2 regions of the Rugosimonospora acidiphila genome follow, and region 1 is predicted to be linked to the other one. Evidence: predicted binding sites of a transcription regulator. Region 1 holds the regulator's gene; the other holds the start of a gene.
The links. Region 1 encodes HrcA, which represses chaperone genes, less so after heat shock. Its sites were predicted from a motif close to GGTTNGCACNCTCNNNNNGAGNGTGCNAACC; they were not measured.
Positions count from the first base shown of each region.

Region 2: a site for HrcA is predicted at 4,205-4,235, ahead of groL (chaperonin GroEL). Genes of this name have one in related genera too.

Region 1 is NZ_BAABJQ010000006.1:357,642-373,272, forward strand. It holds gene ybeY (rRNA maturation RNase YbeY) at 1-296, opposite strand, end outside; gene ABEA87_RS13765 (PhoH family protein) at 576-1,658, opposite strand; gene ABEA87_RS13770 (serine hydrolase domain-containing protein) at 1,782-3,122, opposite strand; gene ABEA87_RS13775 (histidine triad nucleotide-binding protein) at 3,119-3,469, opposite strand; gene ABEA87_RS13780 (MarR family winged helix-turn-helix transcriptional regulator) at 3,581-4,006, shown strand; gene ABEA87_RS13785 (SDR family NAD(P)-dependent oxidoreductase) at 4,003-4,746, shown strand; gene ABEA87_RS13790 (16S rRNA (uracil(1498)-N(3))-methyltransferase) at 4,775-5,482, opposite strand; gene dnaJ (molecular chaperone DnaJ) at 5,511-6,647, opposite strand; gene hrcA (heat-inducible transcriptional repressor HrcA) at 6,665-7,693, opposite strand; gene ABEA87_RS13805 (DUF4870 domain-containing protein) at 7,848-8,546, shown strand; gene ABEA87_RS13810 (DUF4870 domain-containing protein) at 8,653-9,276, shown strand; gene hemW (radical SAM family heme chaperone HemW) at 9,349-10,560, opposite strand; gene ABEA87_RS13820 (enoyl-CoA hydratase-related protein) at 10,579-11,463, shown strand; gene ABEA87_RS13825 (hypothetical protein) at 11,551-12,417, shown strand; gene ABEA87_RS13830 (phytanoyl-CoA dioxygenase family protein) at 12,613-13,536, shown strand; gene ABEA87_RS13835 (GlsB/YeaQ/YmgE family stress response membrane protein) at 13,649-13,930, opposite strand; gene ABEA87_RS13840 (NUDIX domain-containing protein) at 14,000-14,497, opposite strand; gene lepA (translation elongation factor 4) at 14,494-15,631, opposite strand, start outside.
Region 2 is NZ_BAABJQ010000008.1:137,019-152,649, forward strand. It holds gene ABEA87_RS16225 (ABC transporter permease) at 1-182, shown strand, start outside; gene ABEA87_RS16230 (ABC transporter ATP-binding protein) at 158-946, shown strand; gene ABEA87_RS16235 (LLM class flavin-dependent oxidoreductase) at 978-2,366, shown strand; gene ABEA87_RS16240 (LLM class flavin-dependent oxidoreductase) at 2,495-3,607, shown strand; gene groL (chaperonin GroEL) at 4,339-5,916, shown strand; partial or broken gene ABEA87_RS16250 (glycosyltransferase family 4 protein) at 6,052-6,279, shown strand; gene ABEA87_RS16255 (glycoside hydrolase family 130 protein) at 6,302-7,255, shown strand; gene ABEA87_RS16260 (low temperature requirement protein A) at 7,345-8,532, opposite strand; gene ABEA87_RS42625 (MmyB family transcriptional regulator) at 8,805-9,209, opposite strand; gene ABEA87_RS16265 (DUF7933 domain-containing protein) at 9,297-12,032, opposite strand; gene ABEA87_RS16270 (hypothetical protein) at 12,770-13,003, opposite strand; gene ABEA87_RS16275 (aldo/keto reductase) at 13,302-14,294, opposite strand; gene ABEA87_RS16280 (helix-turn-helix transcriptional regulator) at 14,428-15,309, shown strand.

The sequences.
Region 1 (15,631 bases):
GCGGCCACGTCCGGGCACAGCACGATGTCGCCGAGCAGCGTCGGCTCCGCCCCGGCGCCCTCGCCCGGGCCGTGATCCACGGTGCCCTCGTCCATGGGGAAGGCCAGCACGTCGGTCGGGCCGTCGCCACCCATCCAGCGGTGGTTCAGCTCGGTCATGTACTCCAGGTCGACGAGCAGGACGGACAGCTCGGCGAGCGGATTGACGCCCATCTCGTCCAGGGCGTGCCGGGCCACCGCCAGGATCGCGTCGGTGTCGGTGTCGACCCCTGACTCATTGGCGATTTCGATGGACACTGCCTGCTCCTCTTGTCCCCGCCGGCGATGTTCCGGCGGATGCTTCCTCCGCTCGACCGGTCCGGCTCGGCGCGGCTGACGCCGCCCGACCGGGACCAGTCGCTGCCCCTGTCCGGCCCGCTACCCGCGCGCCGCCGGTCGACACCATGCCGGCCCGGTGGCCCGGACCTACCGGCCCCAGCCGGCCCACCAGTCCCGGCGAGCCCGCCGATCCCGGCAGCCTCGTGGGCCCCGGCAACCTCACCGACCCCGCGGCCGTCCGGTGCCGCCGCGCCGGGACTAGCCGCGCCGCGCGGCACGCCCGTGCGCCGTACGGCTGGCCGGCAGCGTGTGCGGTGCCGGTGCCTCCTGCGCGGCGTCCCATTTGGCGTAGGCATCGACGATCTCGCCGACCAGTCGGTGCCGGACGACATCCGAGCTGGACAACCGCGCGAAGTGTACGTCCTCGACACCTTCCAGGATCTCCTGGACCACGCGCAGGCCGCTGCGGGTGCCGCCGGGCAGGTCCACCTGGGTGACGTCGCCGGTAACCACGATCTTGGAGCCGAAACCGAGCCGGGTCAGGAACATCTTCATCTGCTCCGGCGTGGTGTTCTGCGCCTCGTCCAGGATGATGAACGCGTCGTTGAGCGTCCGGCCGCGCATGTACGCCAGCGGCGCCACCTCGATCGTGCCGGCCTGCATCAGCCGCGGGATCGAGTCCGGGTCGAGCATGTCGTGCAGCGCGTCGTACAGCGGCCGCAGGTACGGATCGATCTTCTCGTACAGCGTGCCGGGCAGGAAGCCCAGCCGCTCGCCGGCCTCCACCGCGGGCCGGGTCAGGATGATCCGGTTGACCTGCTTGGCCTGCAGCGCCGCGACCGCCTTGGCCATGGCCAGGTAGGTCTTGCCGGTGCCGGCCGGACCGATGCCGAAGACGATGGTGTGCTTGTCGATCGCGTCGACATAACGCTTCTGACCGAGGGTCTTGGGCCGGATCGTGCGGCCCCGACGCGAGATGATGTTGAACGTGAGCACTTCGGCGGGCCGCTCGGCGGTGCCCTCCTGGAGCATCCCGACGGTCCGCCGCACGGCGTCTGCGGTCAGTGTCTCGCCCTTCTGGATCAGTTCGAGCAACTCGGCGAATACCCGCTCGGCGAGCGCGTTCTCGGCCGGGCGGCCGGAAATGGTGATCTCATTGCCCCGCACAAGGATGTCGCTGGTGAGGGACTTTTCGAGCAGTTTGAGAATTTCGTCACCCGCACCGAGCAGGCTGACCATCTGCTGAGGATCGGCGACCGAGATCTTGATCTGCGCCCGCGACGCCGCCGCGGTGGGGCCACTGCCGGCCGGGGCCGCGCTGGGGGGTGGGTCGCTTGTCATGGGTCGGCCTCGCGGGCCTGCTGCCACCTTCCGATCGGGCGAGTATCAGGGTTTCCATGGTATCGGCCCGTCGCCCGAACAGCCTCCCCCGGCGCGAGGATCATCGCGTCGCGACCAGGAATCTCAGGAGCCGAAGGTCTGCTGGTCCCGGGTGAACCGGTAGGTCGCCCAGTGCATCCGGATCACCGCGCCGGTGGCCGGGTCCCGGGTCAACCGGAGCAGCTCGCCGACCTCCCGGCCGGAGACGGTACGCAGCAGGTCCGGCTCCAGCTCCTCGAAGATCGCCGGCGGCCGGCCGGACTCGTCGCCGGCACCCCTGGCCCGCAGGGCACCCTCGTGCCAGGAGAAGACGTACTCGCTCCCCTCGCCCCACCAGTGGCCCAGCGCGGACCGGAAGCGCTCCGGGGCGGGGGCGCCCGGCCGCCACGGCTTGATCTCCACCGGATCGTGCTCGGCGGCCTCGGCCAGCAGGGCGTGCGGCAGCGTCAGGGTCTCGGTCGCGGTACCCGACGCGCCGAGCACCGCCACGCCGCAGGCCGGCGGCGCGTCCTTACCCCGCCGCCCGTACACGCCGGCAAGGAAGCCCGGCATGGCGCCGTCGTGCCCGACGTGCATGATCCGCTCTCCCCGCGGCACCAGGATCAGGCCCAGCCCGTACCCGATCCCCCACTGCGTCTCGTCGGTGACCGTGAGCGGCCAGCGCATCTCGTCCAGGGTGGCCGGCCGCAGTACCCGCCCATCGGGATCCATGGCCGCCGGGTCGGCCAGGAACGCCGCCCACCGCGCCAGGTCCGAGGCGGTGCCCCAGAGCTGGGCGGCCGGCCCGACCGCGCCGAAGTCGGTCGACGGCTCCGGGCGGGCCTCGTCGCTGTACGCGTCGACCAGGTACCCGGTGGCCGCCCGGTCGGTCGGGCGCACGGTGGTGCCGGACAGCCCCAGCGGGCCCAGGATCTCGTCGGCCAGCACCTCTTCCCAGGTGCCGCCGCGCAGCCGGCCGACCAGGTACCCGAGGATGGCCACGCTCAGGTTCGAGTAGTGGAACCGGCGGGCCGGCGGCAGTACGCGCTCGGCCCGGGCCAGGTCGGCGAGCAGCGCCTGGGTGTCCGGCGCGCGCATCGAGTCCCACACGTCCCCGAACGGCTCGCGCTGCAGGCCGGAGGTGTGCGAGAGCAGCCGGCGGATCGGCAGCTCGCCGTGGGCCGGCAGGTCCACGTGCCGGCCCACCGGGTCGTCGAGATCCAGCAGGCCGTCGTCCCGGCAGCGCATGACCAGCGCGGCGGTGAAGGTCTTGGTGACCGAGCCGATGCGGAACTGAGTGTCCGGTTCCGCACCGATCTCGTGGTGCCACAGCGGGCGGTCGGCGCGGTGCAGGGCCACCGCGAGGGCGGGAATGCGGCCGTCGCGCTGGGCCCGCTGGGCCAGCCGCGCGTACCGCTGGGTGGGTTCGGAGGGCTGGAAGGTCACGCGCAGAGCATAGGACCAAGCGGCTTGCCGCCCAGCACGTGCGCGTGCACGTGGGCCACCTCCTGGCCGCTGTCCGGCCCGGAGTTGAACATCACCCGGTACCCGCGCTCCTCGATTCCCTCGCCGCGGGCCACCTCGGCGGCCGCGCCGAGCACTTCGCCGGCCAGGGCCGGGTCGGCGGCGGCGACCGCCGCGACGTCCACGTGGTGCTCCTTGGTGATGACCAGCACGTGTACCGGCGCCTTCGGCGCGATGTCCCGGAAGGCGAGGGTGCCCGGCGTCTCGTGGACCACGGTGGCCGGGATCTCCCCGGCCACGATCCGGCAGAACAGGCAGTTGTCGACCATGGCAGGCAACTTACAGTGCGCCTCCATCGCGCACCCGGAACGGATCACACGTTAGCCAGCTAATGATACGGTTAGCCGGCTAACGGTGTGCGGTCAAGTAGCGTAGGGGCCGTGCAACGCGACGAGTTCCAGTCCGCGTTCTGGGCGACGAAGAAGGCCATGGCCGAGGCGGCCGAGGCCGCCTTCAATCAGCACGGGGTCCGGGCCGGCCAGCAGTTCATCCTGGAGTGCCTGTGGGAGGCCGACGGGCAGACCCCGGGCGAACTGGCCAAGCGACTCGAGCTGGCCACGCCGACGGTGACCCGGGCGGCCACCCGGATGGAGGCGGCCGGCCTGCTGCGCCGCGAGGCTCACCCGCACGACGCCCGGCTGGTGCGGCTCTGCCTCACCGAGCGGGGCCGCCACCTGGAGAAGACGCTCGAACAGGAGCGGCTCCGGCTGACCGACCGCGCCCTGAACGGCCTGTCGAACGAGCAGCGCGAGCAGCTGATCCGGCTGCTGGAGACCATCCACACCAACCTGGGAGGGCGCAAGTGAGCCGAGCGGTACTGATCACCGGAGCATCGCGGGGCATCGGGCGGGCCGCCGCCATCGCCTTCGCGGAGCTTGGCGACCGGGTGGCGGTACATCACCGGGACTCCGTCGGGCTGGCCGAGAAGCTCGTGGCCGACCTGCCCGGCACCGGCCACCTGGCGGTGCAGGCGGACGTGGCCGACCCCGAGGCGGTACGCGCCATGGTCGACACGGCCGCCGAGGCGCTGGGCGGGATCGACGTTCTGGTGAACAGCGCCGGCCAGTACACGCCGCACCGGATCACCGAGGTGACCTACGAGCAGTGGCAGGAGCAGTGGCGCCGTACCGTCGACGTCAACCTGATCGGCGCCGCCAACGTCACATACTGCGCGGTCAAGCACATGAAGTCGGGCGGCGCGATAGTCAACGTGTCCTCGCGCGGCGCGTTCCGGGGTGAGCCGGGCCAGCCGGCCTACGGCGCCACCAAGGCCGGGCTCAACGCGATGGGCCAGTCGCTCGCGGTGGCGCTGGGCCCGCTGGGCATCCAGGTGGCCACGGTGGCGCCCGGGTTCGTCGAGACGGACATGGGCAACGTGCACCTGAAGTCGCCGCGCGGGCCGGAGATCCGGGCGCAGAGCCCGTTCAACCGGGTGGCCCAGCCGGAGGAGATCGCCGCCGCGATCGTCTGGCTGGCCTCGCCGGAGGCGCAGTGGGCCAGCGGGACGGTCGTCGACCTCAACGGCGCCTCCTACCTGCGCACCTGACCGCCGCACCGGCCGCCCCTGCCCGGAGCTACCAGCGGCCGAGCCGCGCCGACAGGACGGCGAGGGCGGCCACCCCGGCCGTCGAGGTACGCAGCACCTCCGCGCCCAGCCGCACCGGTACCGCGCCGGCGGCGGCGAACGCCTCCAGTTCCTGCGGCGCGATGCCCCCCTCGGGCCCGACCACCAGCACGACGTCGCCGTGTCCGGGAAGCTCCACGGCCGACAGCGGCACCTGGGCGCCGGCGTCCAGCACGAGGGTGGCCCGGGCGGCCAGGGCCGGCGTGGACAGCGGCGCCGGTATCGACGGGATCCGGCTGCGACGGGCCTGCTTGGCCGCCTCCCGGGCGGTGGCCCGCCACCGGACCAGCGGCTTCTCGTCGCGCCAGATCGCCACCGAGCGGGCGGCCTGCCAGGGCACTATCTCGTCCACCCCGGCCTCGGTCATCGCCTGGACCGCCAGCTCGCCCCGCTCCCCCTTGGCGATGCCCTGCGCCACCACCAGCCTGGGGTCGGGCGGCTCGGCGTACCGGCGCGCTGCGATGGACAGGTCGAGGGCGCCGCGCCGGGCGGCCGTGACCTCCGCCCGCGCCGTACCGCCCCGGCCGTCGGCCAGCAGCAACTCCTCGCCCACGCGCAGCCGCGCCACGTCGGCGGCGTGGTGCCCCTCCGGCCCGTCGAGCGTGAACTCCCCGCCCTCCGGCAGCGCCTCGACCAGGAACAGCGCGAGGCTGCTCACCGCCGGCCCACCGGTCGGAGTCCGCGGCTCACGCGTGACCGTTGAACGCGTCACGCCAACGGGAGAAGAAGCCACCCTGCTTGCTCAGCTCGGCGACCTCCTCGCCCCGGGTCTTGGCGAAGTCGCGCAGCATCCGCTCCTGGTCAGGGGTGAGCTTGGTCGGGGTACGCACGTCGAGGTGCACGAACAGGTCGCCCCGGCCGGTGCCGCGCAGGTGCGGCACGCCCTTGCCCCGGATCCGCACGGTGGACGCCGGCTGGGTGCCCGCACGCAGGTCGAGGTTCTCCTCGCCGTCCAGGGTCTTGATGGTCAGCCGGGTGCCCAGGGCGGCGGCCGTCATCGGGACCGTGACCCGGCAGTGCAGGTCGTCGCCCTTGCGGGAGAACACGTCGTGCTGCCGCTCGTGGATCTCCACGTACAGGTCGCCGGGCGGGCCGCCACCGGGGCCCACCTCGCCCTGACCGGCCAGCCGGATGCGCATCTGGTCCTCGACCCCGGCCGGGATCTTCACGGTCAGCGTCCGGCGGCTGCGGACCCGGCCATCGCCGGCGCAGGTCGGGCACGGGTTCGGGATCACCGTGCCGTAGCCGCCGCAGTTGCCGCACGGCCGGGAGGAGACCACCTGGCCGAGGAAGGTCCGCTGCACCGACTGGACCTCGCCGCGCCCGCCGCACACGTCGCAGGTGGCGACGTGGGTGCCGGCCGCGGTACCCGCGCCCTGGCAGGTCTGGCAGGTCACCGCCGTGTCGACGGTGATCGGGGCCTCGACCCCGAACGCCGTCTCGTGCAGGTCGAGGGGCAGCGGCAGGATCGCGTCGGAGCCAGGCCGGGTGCGCGGACGCGGGCCGCGAGACCCGGTCGCACCGCCGAAGAAGGCGTCCATGATGTCCTGGAAGCCGACGAACGCGCCGCCCGCCCCGGGCCCACCGGGGCCGCCGCCGCCACCGGGCGCCAGCGGGTCCCCGCCGACGTCGACGATCTGGCGCTTCCGGTCGTCGGACAGCACCTCGTACGCGGCGTTGATCTCCTTGAACCGCTCGTGGGCCTCCGGGTCCGGATTCACGTCCGGGTGGTACTGCCGAGCCAGCTTGCGGTACGCCCGCTTGATCTCGTCGGCGGTGGCGTCCTTTGCCACACCGAGGATGCCGTAGTAGTCCTTGGCCACCGTTGTCATGCCCTCATTCAGTTCTGCGCCAGGATTTCACCGACGTATCGCGCCACGGCGCTGACCGTGGCGATCGTGCCCGGGTAGTCCATGCGGGTTGGACCCAACACGCCCATTCCGCCAACCACCGTGCTGCCCGGTCCGTAGCCGGTGCTGACCACCGACGTGGCCCGCAGATGCTCGATCTCGTTCTCGTCGCCGATCAGGACCCTCGTCGCGGTGATGTCCTGCTCGGCCGATCCGATCAGCTTGAGCAGCACGACCTCCTCCTCGAGGGCTTCGAGGATCGGCCGAAGCGATCCCTGAAAGTCCAGGATGCCACCACGCGTCAGGTTCGCCGTACCGGCCAGCGCGATCCGCTCCTCGGTCCGCTCCACCAGCGTCTCCAGGAGCACGCTGGCCAGGGTCGACATGGCCCTCCGCAGGCCCGAGTCGGTCTCCTCGACCAGGTCCTGCACCAGCGGCGGCGTATCGACCAGCCGCTCGCCGCCGAGCTTCTCGTTGATCGCCGTACGCAGCCGGAGCACGTCGGCCTCGGGCACCGGATCGGGCATCTCCACCAGGCGCTGCTCCACCCGTCCAGTATCGGCGATCATGACGAGCATGATCCGGGTGGTGGACACGGGCACCAGTTCCAGGTGGCGCACCGAGGAGCGGGACAGGCTCGGGAACTGCACGACCGCCACCTGACGGGTCAGCTGCGCCAGCAGCCGGACCGTGCGGTGCACCACGTCGTCCAGGTCGACCGCGCCGACCAGGAACCGCTCGATGGCCCGGCGCTCCGCCGGGGACAGCGGCTTGATCCGCGAGAGCTTGTCCACGAACAGCCGGTAGCCCCGGTCGGTGGGCACCCGGCCGGCGCTGGTGTGCGGCTGGCGGATATAGCCCTCGTCCTCCAGCACCGCCATGTCGTTGCGGATGGTGGCCGGCGACACCCGCAGGTGGTGCCGCTCGACGAGCGCCTTGCTGCCGACCGGCTCCTGGGTCGAGACATAGTCCTGGACAATCGCCCGCAGCACGTCAAGCTTCCGGTCGTCGAGACTCATCGACCACCCCTCTCCGCCCGTCGTCGGCTGCTGGCACTCGGCGTTTGTGAGTGCCAGTCTACTTCCGGTCGAGCGGCGCAGGGGATCGGCGCGTCGTCCGATTCCCGCATACCCCTCCTGGCGTCCCCCTTGCCGTACCCCTACCGTGACGCACATGACCCAACCACCCACCCCACCATGGGACGAAACGCAGGCCGGCGGGCAGCCGGGATCGGGCGCGCCGGCGGGGTCGGGCGCGCCGGGGTCCGGCGTGCCGCCCCAGCCGGGACCGGCCGGGCCGGGCCCCACTCAGCCGGGTTACGGCCAGCCGGGCCAGCCGGGCCAGTCCGGCCCGGGCGGCGCGCCGGGTTACGGGCAGTCCGGCCCGGGCGGAGCGCCGGGTTACGGGCAGCCCTACGGGTACCCCCCGCCCGGGTACTCGACCGGGCCCGGCCAGCAGCAGCCGGGCCCGCCACCACCCGGCTACCCCTCCTCCCAGGACAAGACCTGGGCGCTGGTCGCGCACTTTGGCGGGGCGGTCGGCGCGGTCGTCGGCGGCGGCCTGCTCGGCTTCGTCGCGCCGTTGATCGCGCTGCAGGGACGCGGCAACCAGTCCCCGGCCGTGCGGGCGCACGCGGCCGCGGCGCTGAACTTCTTCGGCCCGGCCAGCGCGGTCGCGCTGATCCTGATCGTGGTCCGCATTTGCGTGGGCGCGTCGGGCGGCTGGCTGTTCACCGGGGCCGCCCACGCGCTGCTGAACCTCGCCCTGGGGGCCGTGGTGGTGCTCAGCGCGATCTTCGGCGTGGTCGGCGGGCTGCGGGCCAACGACGGCGAGCTGTACAAGTACCCGGTCAGCTACCCGGTCGTCCGTTGACCTATCGCGCGCCGTCCGCTCTGTCCACCCCTGAGCGGCAACTGTCGACAACTGGTCATCCGGGCTGTCTGGCGCGCGGTTGATTGGGCCACCTACCGTGACGGACATGACCGAACCCCCCAGCCCCACCTGGGATCCCGGCGCCGCAGGCGGCCAGCCCCAGGATCCCTCCGCGCCCCCGCAAGGCTTCCAGCCGCCGCGCCAGCAGCCGCCCGGCCAACCGCAGGACGGCCCGGCGTGGGACGCCACCGCGCCCGGCGGTTACCCGCCGGGCGGCTATCCCCAGGGCGGCGGCGCGCCGGGCGGCTACCCGCCGGGCGGCATGCCCCCGGGCGGCTACCCGCCGCCGACGTACTACCCGCCCACGAGCCCGCCGCCGCTGGGCTACGCCACCGCCGACGACAAGACCTGGGCCCTGATCGCCCACTTCGGCGGCGCCGCCGGCATGTTCATCAGTGGCTTCCTCGGCTGGGTGGCTCCGCTGATCGCGCTGGTGAACAAGGGCAACCAGTCGCCGACCGTGCGCGCGCACGCGGTGGCCGCGCTGAACTTCCACCTGACCTGGACGATCGTCGCGGTGGTCGGCTACATCACGCTGTGCTTCTTCATCGGCTTCATCATCCTGCCGATCGCCTGGCTCGTCGGAGTCATCCTGGGCATCATCGGCGGGCTGCGCGCCAACGAAGGGCAGCTGTACCACTACCCGATGTCGATATCCATAGTGAAGTAGATCCGATCGTCCCCGGAGACCGGTGAGTCTTCCCGGCTGGGAACTCACCGGTATCACCCGCCCGGTGCCGGCTCACGGCAGCAGGTCACGCACCACCGCGTCGGCCAGCAGCCGGCCGCGCAGCGTCAGCACGGCCGCCCCGGCCGAGTAGCGTGCCGGGTCCAGCAGACCGTCCCCGAGTGCCCGCCCAGCCGCCTCCCGCCCCGCTACGTCCAATGTGGACAAGGGGAGCCCGCCGGCCAGCCGCAGCCGCAGCATGACCTCCTCGGTCTGGCGCTCGTCCTTGGTGAGCAGTTCCCGACCCTGCCCCGGCGACCCGCCCCGGGCCAGCCGGTCGGCGTACGCCGACGGATGCTTCACGTTCCACCAGCGGACCCCGCCGACGTGGCTGTGCGCACCCGGGCCCAGCCCCCACCAGTCCCCGCCGTCCCAGTAGATGAGATTGTGCCGGCAGCGCGCCGCCTCGCCGGCCGCCCAGTTGGACACCTCGTACCAGTCGAGCCCGGCCTCGGACAGCGTGTAGTCCGCCGCCAGGTACCGGTCGGCCGCCACGTCGTCGTCCGGGTACGGCAGCTCCCCCCGGCGCATCCGGGCCGCCATCCGGGTGCCGTCCTCCACTATCAGGGCGTACGCGCTGACGTGATCCACGCCCGCGTCGAGCACCGCCTGCAGGGAACCGGCGAAGTCCGCCGAGGTCTCCCCCGGCGTTCCGTAGATCAAGTCGAGGTTGACGTGCTCGAACCCGGCGTCGCGCGCCTCCCGCGCGGCCTGGATGGCCCGGCCCGGGGTGTGCCGGCGATCCAGCACCCGCAGCACGTGCGGGGCGGCGGACTGCATGCCCAGCGAGATCCGGGTGAACCCGGCCCGGCGCAGCCGCGCCAGGGAGTCGGGCGTGACCGATTCGGGATTGGCCTCGGTGGTCACCTCGGCGCCCGGGGCCAACCCCCAGGTCCGGTCGATCCCTTCCAGAATCCGGCCGAGTTCGGCGGGAGGGAGCAGGGTCGGGGTGCCGCCGCCGAAGAACACGGTGTCCACCCGGGGCACCGAGCCGTCGAGCGCCCGGGCCGCCAGGGCCAACTCCGACAGCACCGTGTCGGCGTACCCGGCGGAGTCCACCCCCTCGCCCGGCGCGTACGTGTTGAAGTCGCAGTACCCGCACCTGGACGCGCAGAACGGCACGTGCACGTACACGCCGAAACCGCGCGCGCCGACGTCGGCGGTGGCTGAGGCCGGCAACCCGCCGTCGAAAGGAACCGGCTCACCGTCCGGCAACGCTCCAGGCATACCTACTAGTGTGCCGTCATGGGTTCTGAAGCCTCGCCGGTCCAGGTCGACATCGAGCGCGGGGTGGCCCGCGTCACGATGAACAGCCCACACAACCGCAACGCCCTGTCCGGGGCCATGATCGACGGCTTGATCGACGCGGTGGAGGCGGCGGTCGCCGATCCCGCGGTCCGGGTCCTCGTGCTGACCCACACCGGCCCGGTGTTCTGCTCCGGAGCCGACCTCAAGGAGACCGCGGCCGCACTCGCGGGCCAGGGCGGTCCGGCCGACCCCGCGGCCCAGGGCGGTCCGGCCGACCCCGCGGCCCAGGGCGGGTCCATGATCGGCGGGCGGGGCGGCGCCGAGGGGCCCGGGCCGGTGCCGGCCGGCCGGCTCGGCGAGTTGATCGCCACTATCTGTGAGTGCCCGAAGCCGGTGCTCGCCCGGATCGCCGGGCCGGCCCGGGCCGGCGGCCTCGGCCTGATCGCCGCCGCCGACCTCGCGGTCTGCGCTACCGAGGCGAGTTTCGCGTTCACCGAGGTCCGGGTCGGCGTGATCCCGGCGGTGATCTCGGCGGTGGTGCTGCCGCGGCTCACCCCCCGGGCCGCGGCCGAGTTGTACCTGACCGGGGAGCCCTTCGACGGCGCCCGGGCGGAGCGGATCGGGCTGGTGACCGCCGCGGTACCGGCGGCCGAACTGGACGCCGCGACCGACCGGTACGTCGAGGCGCTGCGCCGCGGGGCTCCCGGCGCCATGGCCGGGGCGAAGAGCCTGCTCCTGCGGGAGGCGACTGCTACCCTCCGTGATGATCTGGCCGATCTCACCGAGCTGTCGATCGCCTATTTCGGGTCGGCCGAGGGTATCGAGGGCATGTTGGCCTTCCGGGAAAAGCGGGACCCAGGCTGGATTTCGCAGTCCTTATAGGTGATTACCGATCATCCCAGCTAATAGAGTCGCTGAGCGTAGCGTGTAATTCCGGCGTACTCTGACCGTGTCCGACCACTGTGGAGGATTACCGTGCGTATCCGGGTCGTTCTCGCGGTCTTCGCCGCGTTGGCCTTAATCGCCGGTGTCGGCATATACGTCGCGGTTCGAACCCTCGGCAGCGGAGCGCTGCACCTGATCACGCAGCAGTGCGTGGTCAACGCGAGCGGCAAGGCCACCCTGGAGCCGGCTCAGATGGCCAACGCCGCCACCATCGCCGCGGTCGGCCTCCGGCGCGGGCTGCCCACCCGGGCCGTGGTGATCGCCCTGGCCACCGCCATGCAGGAGTCGAAGCTGCAGAACCTGGCCGGCGGCGACCGCGACTCGATCGGCCTGTTCCAGCAGCGGCCCAGCCAGAACTGGGGGACCCCGCAGGAGATCGCCGACCCGCGCTACGCGGCCGGCGCCTTCTACGACGCTCTGCAGCGGGTGAACGACTGGCAGGAGGACTCGATCTCGGACGCCGCGCAGTCGGTGCAGCACTCCGCCGACGGCTCGGCCTACCAGCAGTGGGCCGACGAGGCCCAGGTGCTCGCCAACGCCCTGTCCGGCGACGCGGCCAGCGCCGTGGCCTGCACGATCACCGCTAAACCCGCGGTCCGCGGCACAGCCGCCCTGGGCGCGCTGGAGCAGAGCCTCGCGGCGGACTGGGGCGAGGTGGACAGCGTGACCGACGCCAGCCTGCCCGGGCTGGAGCTGAGCGTGAGCGAGACGCGCGACGGCTGGCAGTTGGCGCACTGGCTGGTTTCACACGCGGCTGACCAGAACGTTAAGAGTGTGCGGTTCGGCGGCGAGGAGTGGACCGCCAAGGCCGGCGCCTGGACCCACGCGTCGGGCAACCTCACGCTCGCCGCCGGTGACCAAGTCGTCGCCGAAGTTTATCCGCAGAGTTAGCTTACGAGTTCATTCTGTAAGCTCCTGGCGCCTTGCAGCCGTTATAGAGCAACGGAAACGGCGCTCATTCAACGATCAGCGCTCGCCGATGCCGGCGAGCCGGTCCAATTGCAGCGCGTTACCATCGGGAGTCTTCGTCGCCACCCGGGCGCGCGCCGGGGGGAGGCAGCATCGTTGAGGGAGGGCAGTAACACCATGGAGGCAGCCAAGCCTGCTGCGTTCGACTACGACGGCCGGACCGGTTACGAGCCGATCAGTGAGGTCGATCGCAAGGAGTTTTTGGAGCAGGGCTTCTTGCTGCTCCGCAATGTACTGACCGAGGACCACCGGGCGGCGCTGGAAGAGGCCGTCGACCGCGTGTACGCGGAGGAGAAGGCGGCGGGTCGCACCACCAAGGACGGCACCCTGCACCTGCTCGGCTTCCTGGACCGTGACGAGCTGTTCGGCGAGCTGCTCACGCACCCGATCGCGTTCCCGTACATGTGGGGCCTGGCCGGCTGGAACATCTACACCCACCACAACCACCTCGACGTGACCCCGCCGGCCCTGGAGCCGGAGAAGCCGTACTGGGGTTGGCACCAGGACGGGTACCGGCAGAACTCCGACCCGGAGACCATGGACCCGAACGTGCCCCGGCCGATGTTCTCGCTCAAGGTCGCCTACGTCCTGTCCGACCTTTCGGAGACGGGCCGCGGCGCCACCAAGGTGATCCCCGGCAGCCACCTGTGGAACTCGCTGCCCCGCCCGGCCGACCTGAGCGTTCACAACCCGGACCCCGAGGGCACCGTCGAGATCACCGCCAACCCCGGTGACGCGTTCATCTTCGACCGCCGGCAGTGGCACTCGCGCTCGACGAACCTGTCGAACATCACCCGCAAGATGCTGTTCGTCGGTTACACGTACCGGTGGATCCGCCCGCTCGACGAGCTGCACCCGGACCCGAACAGCCCCTGGTGGACCAACCGGACCCCGGTGCAGCGCCAGCTGCTGGGCGAGGGCACCCACACCGCCAACTACTGGGGCATCAACTGGGACGGGTACATCGACGACGAGATCCCGCTGCGCAAGGAGCTCAAGACCCGCGGCCTGCTCGACCGCAGCGTTCCCTGGCTGCGCTGAGCTCCTGGCCCGACGTCACCGAGGCCCGCTCCGGACTCCCGGAGCGGGCCTCGGTCGCATTTCCAGCTGATCGTTGGTGCGCTCGCGTTCCGGCCGGAGCCGGGGACGCTCGCTACCGGTGACTCAGAGTCCTCCGGCCTCCACCGATGCCGCTGACCAGCGCCACGCCCAGTGCCGCCACACCGATCTGGATGAAGAACTCGATCCAGTCGAAGCCCGAGGTGTCGGCCACGCCGACAGCCTTCGCCACGGCCGTGCCGATGAAGGCCGCGACGATACCGACAATGATGGTGAGCCAGATCGGGATGTTCTGCCGGCCCGGAATCACCAGGCGCCCCAGCGCGCCGATGACCAGACCGACCAGGATCGCTGAGATGATGCCTGCCACAGTCACGGGATCCTCCTCAACCCTCTTGTTCGGGGCAACGATCCAGAAATACCCGTGGCGTCGAATACCGAAACCTCAGTGACCGCGGACCAGCATCGCGGCGGCGTCAGGCAGGGCGCTGTCCATAGTGGAGAAGGCCATCGACGGCGGATCGCGCAGCGGCAGCCAGCCGTGGTCGGTCGCCTCGCTCGGGTCCGGGCGCAACTGCCCGTCCACGATCGTGGCGAGCCAGAACATGTCCAGCACCGGCAGCAGCTCGCCCTGGAACTGGTACTCGCCGAGGTACATGCCGACGAACTGGTCGAGGCGTACGGCGACCCCCAGCTCCTCCCGGGCCTCCCGCACCGCCGCGTCCCTCGGCAGCTCCCAACCGTCACAGAAGCCGCCCGGCAGGTCCCACCGCCCGGCATTGGGCTCCCGGGCCCGCATCAGGGCGAGGAACCGGTCGCCGTCAACGATGATGACCGACGCCGTCGGACGGGCGTTGAGGAACATCGCGTACCCGCACGCCGGGCACTCGACCGGCGGTGCCGAGGCGAGCGGCGCGCCGCAGCGGTGGCAGTGGTACGTCATTTCTTGCCGGCGCCGCGCTGGTCGGCGCCGTCGTCCGAAGTGGACAGCGCGGCGATGAACGCCTCCTGCGGCACCTCGACCCGGCCGACCATCTTCATCCGCTTCTTGCCTTCCTTCTGCTTCTCCAGCAGCTTGCGCTTGCGGGTGATGTCACCGCCGTAGCACTTGGCGAGCACGTCCTTACGGATCGCTCGGATGGTCTCCCGGGCGATCACCCGAGAGCCGATCGCCGCCTGGATGGGCACCTCGAACTGCTGGCGGGGGATCAACGAGCGCAGCTTGGCGGCGATCCCGACGCCGTAGTTGTACGCCTTGTCCTTGTGCACGATCGCGGAGAACGCGTCGACCGCCTCGCCGTGCAGCAGGATGTCCACCTTGACGAGGTCGGCCTGCTGCTCGCCGTTGGGCTCGTAGTCCAGCGACGCGTAGCCCTTGGTGCGCGACTTGAGCTGGTCGAAGAAGTCGAAGATGATTTCGGCGAGCGGCAGCGTGTATCGCAGCTCGACCCGGTCGGCGGACAGATAGTCCATGCCCTGCAGGCTGCCCCGGCGCCCCTGGCACAGCTCCATCACCGCGCCGACGTAGTCGTTGGGGGTCAGCACCGTGGCCCGCACGATCGGCTCGAAGACCTCGGCCACCTTGCCCGTCGGGTACTCGCTCGGGTTGGTGACGGTGAGCTCACCGCCGCCGTCCAGGTTGACCCGGTAGACCACGTTCGGCGAGGTCGAGATCAGGTCGAGGCCGAATTCGCGCTCCAGCCGCTCCCGGATAATCTCCAGGTGCAGCAGCCCGAGGAAGCCGCAGCGGAATCCGAAGCCGAGCGCCGCGCTGGTCTCCGGCTCGTAGGACAACGCGGCGTCGTTGAGCTTGAGCTTGTCGAGCGCGTCGCGCAGATCCGGGTAGTCCGAGCCGTCGATCGGGTACAGGCCGGAGTAGACCATCGGCTTGGGGTCCTTGTATCCCCCCAGCGCATCGGTGGCCGGCCGTGAATTGATGGTGACCGTGTCGCCGACGCGGGACTGCCGCACATCCTTCACGCCGGTCATCAGGTACCCGACCTCGCCGACGCCGAGCCCCTTCCCCTTGAGCGGCTCCGGCGAGATCACGCCTATCTCCAGCAGCTCGTGCACCGCC
Region 2 (15,631 bases), on a different contig from region 1:
TGGAGCAGTACAACGCGACCAGCGGCATCGGCCACATGATGACGCTCGCCGAGGAGTACGGCCAGACCGACGTCCTGGTCGTCGGTCTGGTGCTCTACGGGGTCTTCGGCTTTTTCGCCGACACCGCGGTCAGGCTCACGGAGAGAAAGGTGCTCGCATGGCGACGGACGCTGGAGAGCTGACCCCCAAGCCGCGCACCGGCTCGGGCACACCGGCGGTGCGGGTGCGCAACCTGCACCGCAGCTTCAACGAAAACGGGGGCGTCCTCAACGGCCTCGACCTGGACATCGCCTCCGGCGAGTTCGTCGCGCTGATCGGGCGTTCCGGCAGCGGCAAGAGCACCCTGCTGCGGGCGCTCGCGGGGCTGGATCGGCAGGTCGCGGGCTACGGCCAGATCCACGTGCCCGACGCCGTATCGGTGGTCTTCCAGGATTCCCGGCTGCTGCCCTGGAAACGGATCCTGGACAACATCGTCTTCGGGTTGCGCGCCGGCGACGCGGTCGAGCGTGGCCGGCGGGCACTGGCCGAGGTCGGCCTCGCAGGTCGGGGGCGCGCCTGGCCCCACGAACTGTCCGGCGGTGAGCAACAGCGCGCCTCGCTGGCCCGCTCGCTGGTGCGCGAGCCCGCACTGCTGCTGGCCGACGAGCCGTTCGGCGCGCTCGACGCACTGACCCGCATCCGCATGCACGTCCTGCTGCGCAAGCTGTGTGCGATACACCGGCCGGCGGTGTTGCTGGTCACCCACGATGTCGACGAGGCCATCGTGCTGGCCGATCGGGTGATCCTGCTCGACGGCGGCGTCGTGCGCACGGACGTACGCGTAGACCTGCCGCACCGCTCCCAAGCGGATCCCCGGTTCGCCGAGCTACGGACGTTCCTGCTCGACCAGCTGGGTGTCAACGAGGAAACCCTCACTGCCGTGTCCAGCCAGAGCCAGGCGGCGTGACGCCCTGCGCCCCGATCCGAAAGGACCTGCGATGAGCAAGAACCCCAACCAGCTGCACCTCAACCTCTTCCTGCACGACACCGGCCACCACGAGGCGTCGTGGCGACTGCCCGAGGCGGACCCGCACGCCAACCTTTCCCTTGCCGCCCACCAGTATCTGGCCCGGGTGGCCGAGGACGCGAAGTTCGACTCCGTCTTCCTCGCCGACAGCCCCGCGGCGTGGGGCGACCCGGGGCGCCGACCCTCGGGCAAGCTCGAGCCGACGCTGCTGCTCGCCGCGCTCGCCGCGAGCACGAGCCGGATCGGGCTGATCGCGACCGCCTCGACGTCCTACAACGAGCCCTACAATCTGGCTCGCCGATTCGCCTCTCTCGACTACCTGTCAGGCGGCCGGGCCGGCTGGAACATCGTCACCACCGCCAGCGACGCCGCGGCGGGCAACTTCGGCCTGCGACAGCAGCCGTCGCACATGGCGCGCTACGAGCGGGCCGACGAGTTCCTCGAGGTTTCGACGAAGCTGTGGGACAGCTGGGCCGACGACGCGATCGTCGCCGACAAGGATGCGGGCGTGCACGCCAGGCGCGACCGGGTCCGCAGGATCGACCACCGCGGGACGTTTTTCCGGGTCGACGGGCCGCTGAACGTGCCGCGCTCTCCGCAGGCATATCCGTTGCTGGTGCAGGCCGGCTCCTCGGAGGACGGCAAGCAGTTCGCCGCGAAGTGGGCTGAGGCGATCTTCACCGCCCAGCCGACGCTTGAGGAAAGCCAGGCGTTCTACGCCGACGTGAAGCGCCGCGCCGCCGCGGCCGGGCGCAACCCCGATCACATCATCATCCTGCCAGGCATCGTGCCGGTTATCGGCGAGACGCAGGCCGAGGCACGCGAGCTCGACGCTGAGCTGGATCGTCTGATCGCACCGCGGTACGCCGTGGCGCAGCTCGCCCAGACGCTGCGGATCGACCCCGAGCGGCTGAGGCTGGACGAGCGACTCCCGGCGGACCTGCCCGACGAGGACGAGATCGAGGGTGCGAAGAGCCGCTACACGCTCATCGTCGACTGGGCCCGCCGGGAAAACCTGACCGTTCGAGAGCTGATCGGCAAGCTCGGCGGCGGGCGCGGGCACCGCACCTTCACCGGCACCCCGCTGCAGGTGGCCGACACGATCCAGCACTACTTTGACAACGGCGCCGCCGACGGTTTCAACATCATGCCGGCGGTGCTGCCCTCGGGGATCGAGGCGTTCGCCGCCAAAGTCGTACCGATCCTGCAGGAGCGCGGCCTGTTCCGCACCGAGTACCAGGGCGTCACGCTGCGCGAGCACTACGGGCTGCCGCGGCCGGTGAACCAGTTCGGCGAGGCGGGCGGGGTGAGTGCGGGCCAGGGCGTCCGGGACGTGGCGACGGTGGGTGCGCCTTCGTGACGGCGGCCGTCTTCGGCGCCAGCGGGTGGCCGGCTGTTCGGCAAGTACCGCCGGCGCTCAGCGATTCGGCGCGCCGGCGCCGTGGCTGAGCCAGACAACTCATCAGCAGTACGCGATTGGGAGACGACATGGCCCTCACGTTCCTGTGGTACATCCCCAACACCCTCGAGCCGGGGCACCGGGGCGACGACGCTATCGACGGCTACGGCACCCTTGAGCACGCCACCGACCTGGCCCGCACCGCCGAGAGGCACGGTTGGTCCGGGGCTCTGATCGGCACCGGGTGGGGCCGGCCGGACACGTTCACGCTCGCCACCGCGATCACGGCACGCACCATGACCTTCCGCCCGCTCGTGGCCGTCCGGCCCGGGTACTGGCAGCCGGCGCACTTCGCGAGCGCGGCGGCGACCCTGGACCACTTCAGCGGCGGCCGGCTGCTTGTCAACATCGTGAGCGGGCAGGACAACCTGGCGGCGTACGGCGACGTCGAGGGTGACCAGGCGCAGCGCTATTCGCGGACCAAGGAGTTCATGCGCCTGGTCCGGCGGCTGTGGACCGAGGAGCGCGTCACGTATGAGGGTGAGTATTTCGGGGTCACCGATTCCACGGTGGTCCCGCGGCCGCATGGCACCGGTCCGCGCCTGTACTTCGGTGGTGCGTCCGCGGCCGCGGAGCGGGTCTCGGCCACCGAGGCCGACGTCCAGCTGTTCTGGGGCGAGCCGCTCGACGGGATCGCCGAACGCGTCGGCCGGCTTCGCGGCCTCAGCGCGGAGCTGGGACGCGACCTGCCACCGCTGGAGTTCGGGCTGCGGATCACCACTCTGATTCGTGACACGACCGAGGAGGCGTGGCGGGACGCGGAGACGAAGGTTCTCGCCATGGCGCGGCGCTCCGAGGCGCCGGACGACCGTCGGATCGACCGGCGCCGAGGCCCCGCCGTGGGGCAGCGACGACTGCTCGAGCTGGCCGCGCGCGGCGACGTACTCGACAGCTGCCTCTACACAGCTCCTGGGCGGTACGGTGGGGGAGGGGCGGGCACGACCTGGTTGGTGGGCTCGCCCGAGGACGTCACCGCAGCCCTGCGCAGGTACGCCGAGCTGGGCATCCGGCACTTCGTCCTGTCCGACACCCCGTACAAGCAGGAGACGGCGCGGGTCGGTGACGCGATCATCGGGCGGCTCCGCGCGGCGGTGGGGCAGCGCTCATTACCGCCGCCGGTGCCCGCCGCCGCAGCGCAGTGATTCCTGGCCTGGATGTTGGTCTACCGCCGCCCACAACCACGTCAGGGTCACGGCAGAGGTCTCCGACCCCCTGCGGACATCGACACCACCTGATCGCGCACTCGGGTGTCGTCGGGGCCGGCCCGATCGCTAGGACGAACGATGGCGTCATGCCCGTCGAGCATCGCTGCCAGTTGGAACTGCGTCCACAGGTCGTGGTCGGCTAACAGACCGGTCCAGAACGCCCTGTGCCCTTCCGGCGGTACATCCTGGGCCACCAGGTGGAGAGCCTGAGGGCGTTCGTCGCATCGCCGTTTCGCTATCGCAGCGACCCAGCGGGCCACGTGCTGTCGCTGGGCGCCGCATCGCGCGTCGAATGCGGACATCCACCAAACCTCAAAGAAGGGTCGCGCGAACGACATGCATGGAGTGGATCGCATCGGACAGGTCAACGCGGACCTCGGCCAGCGTCGCGGGCGCGAGGATGGCATAGAGGCGTGAGGTGACGGCGGTCGACTGGCCTGACTGCAGCCAGTCCCCTCGTTTTGAACGTCAGACCGAGCAGGCCGGAGGGGGTGGGATGAGCCTTGCGCTCCGAGCGGGCGAGTGCTAGACCAGAGTTAGCAGTCGCAACTGGCGAGTGCTAATCGAATGGGATGAGGCACCCCGGGTTCGGGTCGTGCGTTGCGCTCCATCGCAGCTCGCTCCGGTCAGTGTTGTCGTTCAGCACTACGACGTAGAGGACGACGCACATGGCCAAGTTGATCGTTTTCGGGGAAGAGGCCCGTCGCGGCCTCGAGCGCGGGATGAACATCCTCGCCGACACGGTGAAGGTGACGCTGGGCCCGAAAGGCCGCAACGTCGTGCTGGACACGAAGTGGGGTGCGCCCACCATCACCAACGATGGTGTGAGTATCGCCAAGGAGATCGAACTCGATGACCCGTACGAGAAGCTCGGCGCCGAGCTGGTCAAGGAAGTAGCCAAGAAGACCGATGACGTGGCCGGCGACGGCACGACCACGGCCACCGTGCTCGCCCAGGCGCTCGTACGCGAAGGGCTGCGCAACGTCGCCGCCGGCGCGAACCCGATCGCGCTCAAGCGGGGCATCGAGCAGGCCGTGGCCGCGGTGACGGAGGTGCTGGCCACCCAGGCCCAGGAGGTCCAGAGCAGGGAGCAGATCGCCGCCACGGCCTCGATCTCCGCCGGTGATTCCCAGGTTGGTGAACTCATCGCCGAGGCGATGGACAAGGTCGGCAAGGAAGGCGTCATCACCGTCGAGGAGAGCAACGCCTTCGGCTTGGACCTCGAGTTCACCGAGGGCATGCGCTTCGACAAGGGCTACCTCTCGCCCTACCTGGTCACCGACGTTGAGCGGATGGAAGCCGTCCTGGACGACCCGTACCTCCTCGTCGTGGAGGGCCGGATCTCGAACCTGAACGATCTGCTCCCGATCCTGGAGAAGGTCATGCAGGCGGGCAGGCCGCTGGTGATAATCGCCGAGGACGTTGAGGGTGAAGCCCTCGCGACCCTGGTGGTCAACAACGTCCGCGGTACCTTCAAGTCGGTCGCTGTCAAGGCGCCCGGCTTCGGCGACCGCCGCACGGCCATGCTGGGCGACCTCGCCGTCCTCACCGGTGGTGAGGTCATCAGCCAGACCGTCGGCCTGACACTGGAGAACGCCACCCTCGACCAGCTCGGCCGCGCCCGCAAGGTCGTCGCCAGCAAGGACGAGACAACGATCGTCGAAGGCGCCGGCGACGCTGACCAGATCCACGGGCGCGTCGCCCAGCTCCGTGCCGAGATCGAAAAGAGCGACTCGGACTACGACCGGGAGAAGCTGCAGGAGCGGCTGGCCAAGTTGGCCGGCGGCGTCGCGGTCATCAAGGTTGGCGCGGCCACCGAGGTTGAGCTCAAGGAGCGCAAGCACCGCATCGAGGATGCCGTGCGCAATGCCAAGGCCGCGATCGAAGAGGGGCTGCTCCCGGGCGGTGGCGTGGCCCTTGCCAACGCCGCGGTCACCGCGTTCGACAAGCTCGACCTGACCGGCGATGAGGCCACCGGCGCGAAGATCGTGCGGGTCGCACTCACCGCGCCGCTCAGGCGGATCGCCACCAACGCCGGCCTCGAGGGCGCCGTCGTGGCAGCGAACGTCGAGTCGCTGCCCCCGGGCCACGGCCTCGACGCCACCACCGGCGGGTACGTCGACATGATCAAGGCGGGCATCGTCGAACCGGCGAAGGTGACCCGTTCGGCGTTGCAGAACGCCGCGTCGATCGCCGCTCTGTTCCTCACCACCGAGGTACTCGTCGCCGACAAGCCGGAGGCATAGCGACCGCGAACGCCCCGACCGTGCTGGTGCTGGCCATGCTCCGCCTCTCGCGAATCGACTGAAGGGTGATGCCATGCCACCGGAGAGCGGCCCGCACCGCGGGAGCGTGACGACGCGTCGGGCGGCCTGCGCGGGGTGAGGATCGGTCTACTCGGTCCGGTGGCCTGGCGGACACCACCTCGCCACTACGGCCCCTGGGAACAGGTCACCGGCCTGCTCGCTGAGGGACTGGTGGCCCGCGGCGTCGACGTGACGCTGTTCGCCACGCTGGACTCGGTCACGTCGGCCGCGCTCGACGGCGTCTGCCCCCACGGGTACGCCGAGGATCCGGCGATGGATGGCCGGGTCTGGGAGGCCCCTCACGGTCGCGGACCGTTCCGGCCCGGTGGCCCCCGGACTCCGCGGCACCGCCCGGCACCGCCGCGACCTGCTCGCCGCCGGACTCGGCGAGGTGGGTTACGACAACGGGCTCCGCGCCGCGGTACTGGCATCGTTGCCCGAACGGTTCGACGACGAGGATTTCGAGCGCGCACTGGCGCGGATACCGGCAGAGAGGCTCGCCGACGGGGCCGCGCGGGAGACGGTCGAACAGTTGCGTGACGCGATCGGAGCCAGCTACACCGTCTCCTTCCCCGCCGAGGTCGGCCTCGACCAGCGGGTGCTGTGGCCGGCCACGCCGTCGGAGCGCAACGGGATGGAGGACGCCCGGTTCGTGAGATTTTCCGGGGACGACGGCACCGCGGTCTACCTGGCGACCTACACCGCCTACGACGGTCGGCACATTTCGGCGCGGCTACTGCGCAGCCACGATCTGCTGCACTACGACATCGCCCCGCTGGGCGGTCCGGCGGTGCGGAGCAAGGGAATGGCGCTGTTTCCCCGGACCGTGCACGGCCGGCATCTCGCGCTGTCCCGTTCCGACGGCGAGACCATCGGCCTGACAGCGCGCGACGAAAACCACCAGTGGCAGACTCCGGTTCCGCTGCACCCGCCGAGTCTGAGCTGGGGACTGGTCCAGGTGGGGAACTGCGGGTCGCCGCTGGAGACCAAGGCCGGCTGGCTGGTGCTCACCCACGGCGTGGGACCGATGCGCCGGTACGCCATCGGCGCCATGCTGCTCGATCTGCACCGGCCGGAGCAGGTGATCGCGATTCTCCCAGGCACGTTGCTGGCGCCCGACGAGAACGATCGGGACGGGTACGTACCCAACGTCGTCTACTCCTGCGGCGCCCTCCTGCATCACGGAACGCTGTGGGTGCCCTACGGCGCCAGCGATACGCGGGTGGGGTTCGCGTACATCGCGCTGGACACTGTGATGTCCGCGCTGCGCGCCACCTGATGGCGTCCGTTGGGTCGCGCCGCGCCGACACCGGTCACACACGGCGATCCGTGTTCACCAGCGCCTGGCACCGTGATTCGCCGCTTTTGTCATGCTGGGCCGCCGAGCGGTGAGGGTGGTTCGGGTAGGCGTCCCCGAGCGCGGTTCGCGTCGGCGACGGCGATCCCGGTCAGGACCGCGGTAGCGGCGGTGGCGGCCGGCAGCGGCGGCAGGAGCAGCATCGCCGGTGTCATGGCGGCGAGCACGAGCAGCCCAATGGGCCGGTCGCGGGAGACTCGGGCGAAGACCGCGTACTCGAAGAGGGCACGCCCGACCAGGAACAGCGCGGGCCCGCCGAGGATGACGGCCGTCCAAGCTGATCGCCGATGCGCGAGTGGATGGGCGATGACGAGTTCCTGGCCGACGGCGGTCAACACGATGCCGCCCACCATGATCACGTGTGCGTAGGTCATCGGGAGGCCGACGCGGACCGCGTCGCGGGCCGCGCCGATGGCCGTACCGAGCACCTCCCCGGCGCGATAGATGTAGATTCGCCACAGCAGCGCCGTGGTGGCGAACGACACCACGAGCGCCGCGCTGCGGTCAGCCCCGAGGCCGCCGCCGCTGAACGCCAGCCCGGTCACCAGGATCAATTCGCCGAGCGCGATGATGAAGAACTGGCGGTACCGCTCGGCCAGGTGCCCGCTAGCGATGACGAACTCCGATGCGGGCGCCCGGCCGAGCCCTGGCGTGGGCCAGCGGAGGGTGGAAGACGCGTAGTCCGCGGCCACCGCCAGCGTCCAGAGAATGCGACGCGCGGAATCCTGAGCGACGGCTCCGGCGATCCACGGTAGGGCGGACACGCCGGTCCAGAACAGCACCCGGAGGTAGAGGCGTCGTTGGTCCTGGCCGCGCAGGACGAGCACGATGAACAGACCGCGCCCGCTCTGGATGACCAGGTACGTGCCGGCGAAGACCAGGCCTCGCGTGCCGAACGCCTGCGGCGCCACGGCGGCCATCACCAGGGCGCCGAGCATGGACGCGGTGACCACCAGCTGGACCTGCGGTCGTTGTGGGTCGAAGATGTCGGTCAGCCCTGCCGTGTGGACCCAGACCCAACACAGGGCGAGCAGCAACACCAGCGCCTGGAGTGCGCCGCTCCAGCTGAGATCCTGGCTCAGCCCGCGCGAGAGCTGGCTCAGCGCGAGGACGAACACAAGGTCGAAGAACAACTCAAGGAACGCCGCCCGCTGCGGACTCTCAGGTTTCCGCCCAAGCTCGGCTGACCTACTCGTCATCGGCTCGCCCGTTCTGCCCGCTCCACGCTGGTATCGAAGCAGTCGTACCATGCCGGCAGGCCTGAGGAGTTGCGGACAGAGACGCCGCGCCCGATCAACACTGCGGTGGCCGAGCGGCGCCGGTCCTTCCCGCCGCCCGAAACAGGCCGCCGCCCGAAACAGGCCGCCGCCCGAAACAGGCGAACCGCAGCCGTGAGGTGGGTCGCGGTGGGCTGTCCGGTCAGATTGTCGATGGGGTGGCCGCGTAGCTCGCCAGGAGGCGCAGGGCCTGTTCAGAGGGGGAGCCGGGTTCGGCGGTGTGCAGCCCGAGGAGTTGCTCCGGATCGGCGGTGTGGGCGAGCCCCGTCGTCGAGGAAGAGAAAGTGGACGAGATTGCGCCGTCGGCGCGGCAGTGCGTCGAAGTCGGTGAAAAGGGCGCGGGCCAGCGCGTTGGTGCCTCCACGCTCGGGGACAAGCGCTCCCGCCGCCGCCCTCGCTGGCACCACCCGCCGAGCGCCAGGCCGATCCGCGCCGCCTCGTTGGCTGGGCTGCCGTACCCGCGGTGGCGTAACGCCAACGCCCGCCACCGCGATGTCCTCGGCGCCCGATGGCGTGAGCGCGCCCGGGTCCGCGGCGCACGCCAACAACGCTGGGGCCAATCCACCATCCGCGCGGCGGGACCAACCCGGCTCACGCATGCGGCTTCGGCGCTTGTGCGGAACAACCAGTTGTTCCGCACAAGCGCCGAGGTCCACGCGGCCAGGATCCGGACGTCACCCGGCAAGCTAGGCGGTGTGGTGCCTACGCCGGACCAGTCGGCTCATCACGATGAGCATCCCACCGAGGCCGACCATCATGAGGGAGATGGTGCCGTAGGTAGCGATCCGGCCTCCGGTGACGGGCAGAGTGCCTTTGCGGACCGTGATGCTCGCCGAGGCAGGGGAGCCCGGGCCGCTCTCGACCGAGGTGACGGCCGTCGTATTGACCTTTGTTCCGGTGGTTGTGCCGGTGACGTTGACCGACACCGTGCAACTCCCGTTGGCCGGCAAGGTGACGCCGAACAGGCTGATGCTGCCGCCTCCCGCAGTCGCGACGACCGTGCCGGAGGCGCAGTTGGTCTGTGCGGCACTGGGATTGGCGACCGTCAGTCCCGCGGGAAGGTTGTCGATAAAACTGACCCCGGTCAGCGACGTGTGGGGGTTGGGGTTGGTGAGGGTGAATCTCAGGGACGTCGTCCCGTTGAGGGGAATGGTGGCGTCCCGGAAAGCCTTGGAGATCGTCGGTGCTGCGGCAGCGCCGACGGTAAGGCTTGCCGAGGCAGTAGCACCCGGGCCGCTTTCGGTCGAGTTCACCGGACCGCTCGTGTTGGCCTTCGTTCCGCTGGTCGTGGCGGTGACGTTCACCGAGAAGGTGCAACTCCCGCCACCCGGCAATGTCCCGCCGGCCAGACTGATGATGGTGCCACCGGCGATCGCGGTGATCGTGCCACCACCACAGGAGCCGCTCACCCCGTTCGGGGTCGCGACTACCAGCCCCGCGGGCAGTGCGTCAGTGAAGCCGACACCGGTCAGCGGTGTGCTCAGGTTGGGGTTGGTGAGAGTGAAGCTCAGCGACGTCGTCCCACCCGCCGGGATGGTCGCATCCCCGAAGGACTTCGTGATCGTCGGTGCCGCGACGACCGTGACACTTGCCGAGGCAGGGGTGCCTGGGCCGCTTTGAACTGAAGTGACGGCAGCCGTCGTATTGACCTTCGTTCCGCTGGTCGTGCCGGTGACGTTCACCGAGAAGGTGCAACTTCCGCCACCCGGCAACGTCGCGCCGGCCAGACTGATGTTGGTGCCGCCGGCGGTCGCGGTGATCGTGCCACCACCGCAGGTACCGCTCACCCCGTTCGGGGTCGCGACCACCAGCCCCGCGGGCAGTGCGTCAGTGAAGCCGACACCGGTCAGCGGTGTGCTCGGGTTGGGGTTGGTGAGAGTGAAGCTCAGCGACGTCGTCCCGTTGACGGCGATGGTCGTGGCCCCGAAGGCCTTGGCGATCGTCGGCGGGGTAGCGATAGCCACCGTGACGGCTGCCGAGGCAGTGGCACCCGGGCCGCTTTCGGTCGAGTTCACCGGACCGCTCGTGTTGACCTTCGTTCCGCTGGTCGTGCCGGTGACGTTCACCGAGAAGGTGCAACTCCCGCCACCCGGCAACGTCGCGCCGGCCAGACTGATGTTGGTGCCGCCGGCGGTCGCGGTGATCGTGCCACCACCGCAGGTACCGCTCACCCCGTTCGGGGTCGCGACCACCAGCCCCGCGGGCAGTGCGTCAGTGAAGCCGACACCGGTCAGTGGTGTGCTCGGGTTGGGGTTGGTGAGAGTGAAATTCAGCGACGTCGTCCCGCCAGCCGGAATGGTCGCATCATCGAAAGCTTTGGCGATCGTCGGCGGCGCGACGACCGCCGCGCCGACCGCGACGGCTGCCGAGGCGGCGGCACCCGGACCGCTTTCGTTCGAGTCAACCGGGCTGGTCGTGTTGACCTTCGTTCCGCTGGTCGTGGCGGTGACGTTCACCGAGAAGGTGCAAGTCCCGTTGGCCGGCAACGTCGCGCCGGCCAGACTGATGTTGGTGCCGCCGGCGGTCGCGGTGATCGTGCCACCACCGCAGGTACCGCTCACCCCGTTCGGGGTCGCGACCGTCAGCCCCGCGGGCAGCGCGTCAGTGAAGCCAACACCCGTCAGCGAGGTGCCTATGTTGGGGTTGGTGAGAGTGAAGCTCAGCGACGTCGTGCCACCCACCGGAATGGTCGCATCCCCGAACGCCTTCGCGATCGTCGGCGGCGCGATGGATGCGGCGCAGAACGGTCGTGTGATGGTGTTGTGGATCAGGGTGACGGCGCCGTTGCGGGCCAGTACCCGTCCCACCACGGTGGCCCCTTCGCCTAGCGTCGCCGATTGCAACGCCAGGATGCTCCCGGCGAAGACGGTCCTGGTGTTCAGGGTCGCCGAGCTGGTGACCTGCCAGAACACGTTGCACGCCTGGGCACCACGGGTCAGGCTGACCCGGCTGTCAACTGCGGTGATCAGGTCGGATCCCGCCTGGAAGATGAAGACCGAGTTGGGGTCGTTCTGCCCGTCCAGCGTGACAGTGCCGGTCAGGGCCATGGTGGCGGGCGACGTGTATACCCCGGCGACCAGGGTCTGGCCGCCGAGGTCGGCGCTCACCGTGCTGGTCGAGGGCTCCGCCGCGGCGAAGTCGTACGCCGTGGTCAGATCCGCCTGGGCCTGCATCGCCGCGGTGTTACCGACGTTCGTGGCGCCGCTGACCACGGGGGCGCCGGTGAGCGACGTGCCCGGCCAGACCCCCAGATCCCCGTTGATCACCGAGGGGCCGACCGGGGGCGGAACGTCAGTGACCGCTTGGCCCCCCAACACCCCGTAGGTCTCGGCGACCCCCAACGGGACCGGAGCCTGAGCCCACGCCGCCTGCGGCCCGACGATCCCAACAAGCATCGTCGTACCGAGGACGGTCCCCGCCATCGCCATCGCAATAGGCCGACGGCGTCTACGAGACGCACGTGGCAGACGGATCAACGACACAGACTTCCCCACCCATCAGGATCCCGCCCGACAAGATTCAGAGCGGCAAGAGTTGTTTGCTGACGCGCTGTCAGGTGACGAACACCCCAAAGCACTCGTGCGGGAGTGTATCTACGCCAGATCGGCGTAATTGCGTGAATGGCTGAAAAGGTGCACAGTGGGATGAGGTCGACGTGTCCGACAGGTCAGTGTGCTACTGGGCAGCGTCTTGTCGTTCACGTTTCCGCGGGTGAGATCGCGGAGCCAGATCTTGATGGTGGCGATGTCGATGGTGGTCAGGTACATGAACTCGCGTTTGCTGTACCGGGTGTGGCCACGGCCCGGAACTGTTGAGCTTGTTGATCACGCGTTCGACGGTGCTGCTTTCCCGGAAACGCTCACGGTCGAAGCCGGGTGGCCGGCCGCCGGCCGAGTCCTGCCTGTGGCGGTAGGCCTCTGGTCGGCCTTGTCGGGATGGTCGCCACCGATTCACGAGCCCGACAGGTCAACCAGCGTCCGGTGCCCCGTGCGCAGCGACTGCGGCGGCCGACCGACTCCCGGTCCACCGCCACCCCAAGGCGCCACCGTTGCGGGTCCGCCAATCCGAGCCGGACCAGCGACCCGCCATAATGCAACGTCAAGGGATCGTCATCGCACGCCGCGATACCGGACGTCTGCTCGCGGTGAAGCGTCGCGCCCTAGTGGGCGCAGTTGACCTCGCACCAGGGTTGGGCGGCGAAGTCGAAGTCGGCGACGGTCCAGGCTTCGGCCAGCCAGGAGAACCGCCGCCGGCCGGCGGCGGTTCTCCTGGGCTCGGTGGCTTCGACTTCGGTTTCCAGCAACCGTCCCAGGGCCGTGGTCAGCGACAGGCGCTCGGTGCGGCTGGCGTCCAGGACGCGGAGGAGGGCTTTGCCGGGGTCGTTGAGTTGCAACGTCCTCACCCCGTAGAGACAGCTGCGCTCGCCCGACGGCGAGGTGCCGCTCGGTGACGCGCCCGAGCCAGACTATGGACTTGATGCCTCGCGCCACGTGACGCGACGCCGGGCGGCCAACGTCGACGCCCCCACGGCTTACCGCTCTGCCTATCTGGCGCTGAAATCCCGACTGCGGTCAACGGGCTCGTCAGTCGCGCTGCCGAGCGCCGTTCAAGGACCAGGTGCGGGGGAGGCGTTCCCGTAGGTAGGGGATCCAGTCGTGGGCGGCTCGGCGTGCCCACCCACCGACTGCAACTCACTCTTGGATCGCAGAGTCCAAGGGGGACCGGCGCGCACCGGCCACGGCGTCGGTCGGGATTGCCTCGGCCAGCGCGGACAGTGTCTCCGCGTTTAGGTGTAGCGCGGCGGCCGCGACGTTCTCCGTCAGATGGGTGCGGCGCCGGGTTCCCGGAATGGCGATGATGTGTGTGCCCTGGTTGAGCACCCAGGCCAGGGCAATCTGTCCGGTCGTGACGTTCAGCTGCGCGGCGACCTGCGTGATCCGTTCTAATACGGCCAGGTTCTGGGCGAGGGCGGCATTCTCGAAGCGTGGAAAGGAACGGCGCAGATCGGTCGGTTCGAGCATGTCGTTGGACCGGACCGTGCCGGTGAGGAATCCGCGGCCCAGCGGCGCGTACGCGACGAAGCCGACGCCCAACTCTCGTACGGTCGCCAGCACCCCGCTGCGTTCCACATCGCGGCTGAACAGCGAGTATTCGGTCTCCACGGCGGAGAGCGGGGCGGCCGCGTGAGCGCGCCGGATGGTGGCGGCGTCGGCCTCGCTAATGCCGAGATAGCGCAGCTTCCCCGCGGTGACCAGCTCACCCAGCGCGCCGAAGGTCTCTTCGACCGGCACGTCCGGGTCGACCCGGTGCTGGTAGTAGAGGTCGATCCGGTCCGTATTCAAATTCCGCAGGGAGCGTTCGACACTGGCCCGCACGTACTCTGGGCGGCCATTTACGCCGCCGATCACCCGGCCGGAGTCGTCCATTGCCGCCCCGCCGAATTTAGTAGCGATCAGCACATCGTCGCGTCGTCCGGCGAGCGCCCGACCAAGTAGCTGCTCCCCGATGAATGGACCGTAGACGTCGGCGGTGTCGAACATCGTTACGCCCAGGTCGATTGCCCGGTGGATGGTGTTGACCGATTCCGTCTCGTCGGCGGTTCCGTACGCGCCGGTCATGCCCATGCAGCCCAAACCGAGAGCAGAGGACGTGAGGCCGAGTCCGCCGATCTTACGGAATTCCATAGGAACCAACTTCTCTACGAGGATAAGAATTCTTGCTGATAGTCACCGTTTCCTGGCGGTCACCGAGAAGTCAAGCACGGCATGCGTCGATCGCGAAGGGTTTTGGGTCGTCGAACGATACCTAGGAATCGCAGTGCTACCCTCGCGTTATGAGCACTTCCACTGGGCTGCGGCGGTGATGGTTTCCCGGAACCCGGAGCTCGGAGCATTTCTGCGCGCCCGGCGCGCCCGGATCCGTCCGCAGGATGTCGGACTCTCGCCGTCGGACCGACGAAGAGTGCCGGGACTGCGGCGCGAGGAACTGGCTCAGCTTGCCGGGGTGAGTCTCGACTACTACGCGCGGCTGGAGCAAGGCCGCCAGCCGACCGCCTCGCCCGCCGTGCTGGGCGCCGTGGCACGGGTGCTCCAGTTGAGCGCCGACGAACGGTCACATCTGCACACGCTGGCCGGGCTGTCTGACCGGGAGCGGCTGGAAAACAACTCCTCCTCTGGCGAGGCGATCGATCCACGGACGCAGCGGGTATTCGATCTACTGGATGGCACGCCCGCGATCGTCTGCGGCCGGTACGTCGACATCATCGCGGCGAATGACGCGGCCTGTTTCCTGTTCGGCACGGATTTCAAAACGCTGCCGCCTACGGATCGCAACTCGGTGCAATGGTTTCTGCGATCGCCACTGGCCCGGGAACTGTACGGCGAGGAGTGGGAGAATGCCGTTGCCGAAATGATCGGCATGCTGCGACTCGACGCCGGTCGCCAACCTGACACGCCGCGACTGAGGGAGATCGTCGGGCGGCTTGAGCGGGAAAGTTCATTGTTCCGTCGCCTGTGGCAGGAACACCAGGTGTCAAGGTGGCTGCATGACCGGAAGACGTTGAACCATCCGTCGCTCGGGCCGGCGGAATTCGTCAACGAGGCGATAACGGTGCAGGGCGTTCCCGAACAGACGATCTATGTGATGGTCCCGAGCGCGGAGGCCGAATTCCGGCGGGCGCTGCAGGAATCGCTTTTGTGAAGAAAGGCTCCCGTGACGGCGGGGTTCCAGGTCGGGTGGTGTGCCGGCGCACGATCGGATCGGCGGATGCCTCGCCGTGTTCGAACTGCCGGCGAGCCAGCCGGCCGCTGGTGGGGGCACCGGCTGTATTACGAGATCGCCCGGGCCGACGGCGCGTACGAACTGCGTACCGAACCTACGGTGGGTTTCCCGCGCACACCCTATGGTGCTTGTGCGCGCAGTGCTGACACCTTGACCCCACGGGATGCGCGTCATGGTCGATGAGCGTTAGGCAGGGACCGTGGTCATGTGGGTTCTGACGACTCGTGCCGGGATGGGCGTC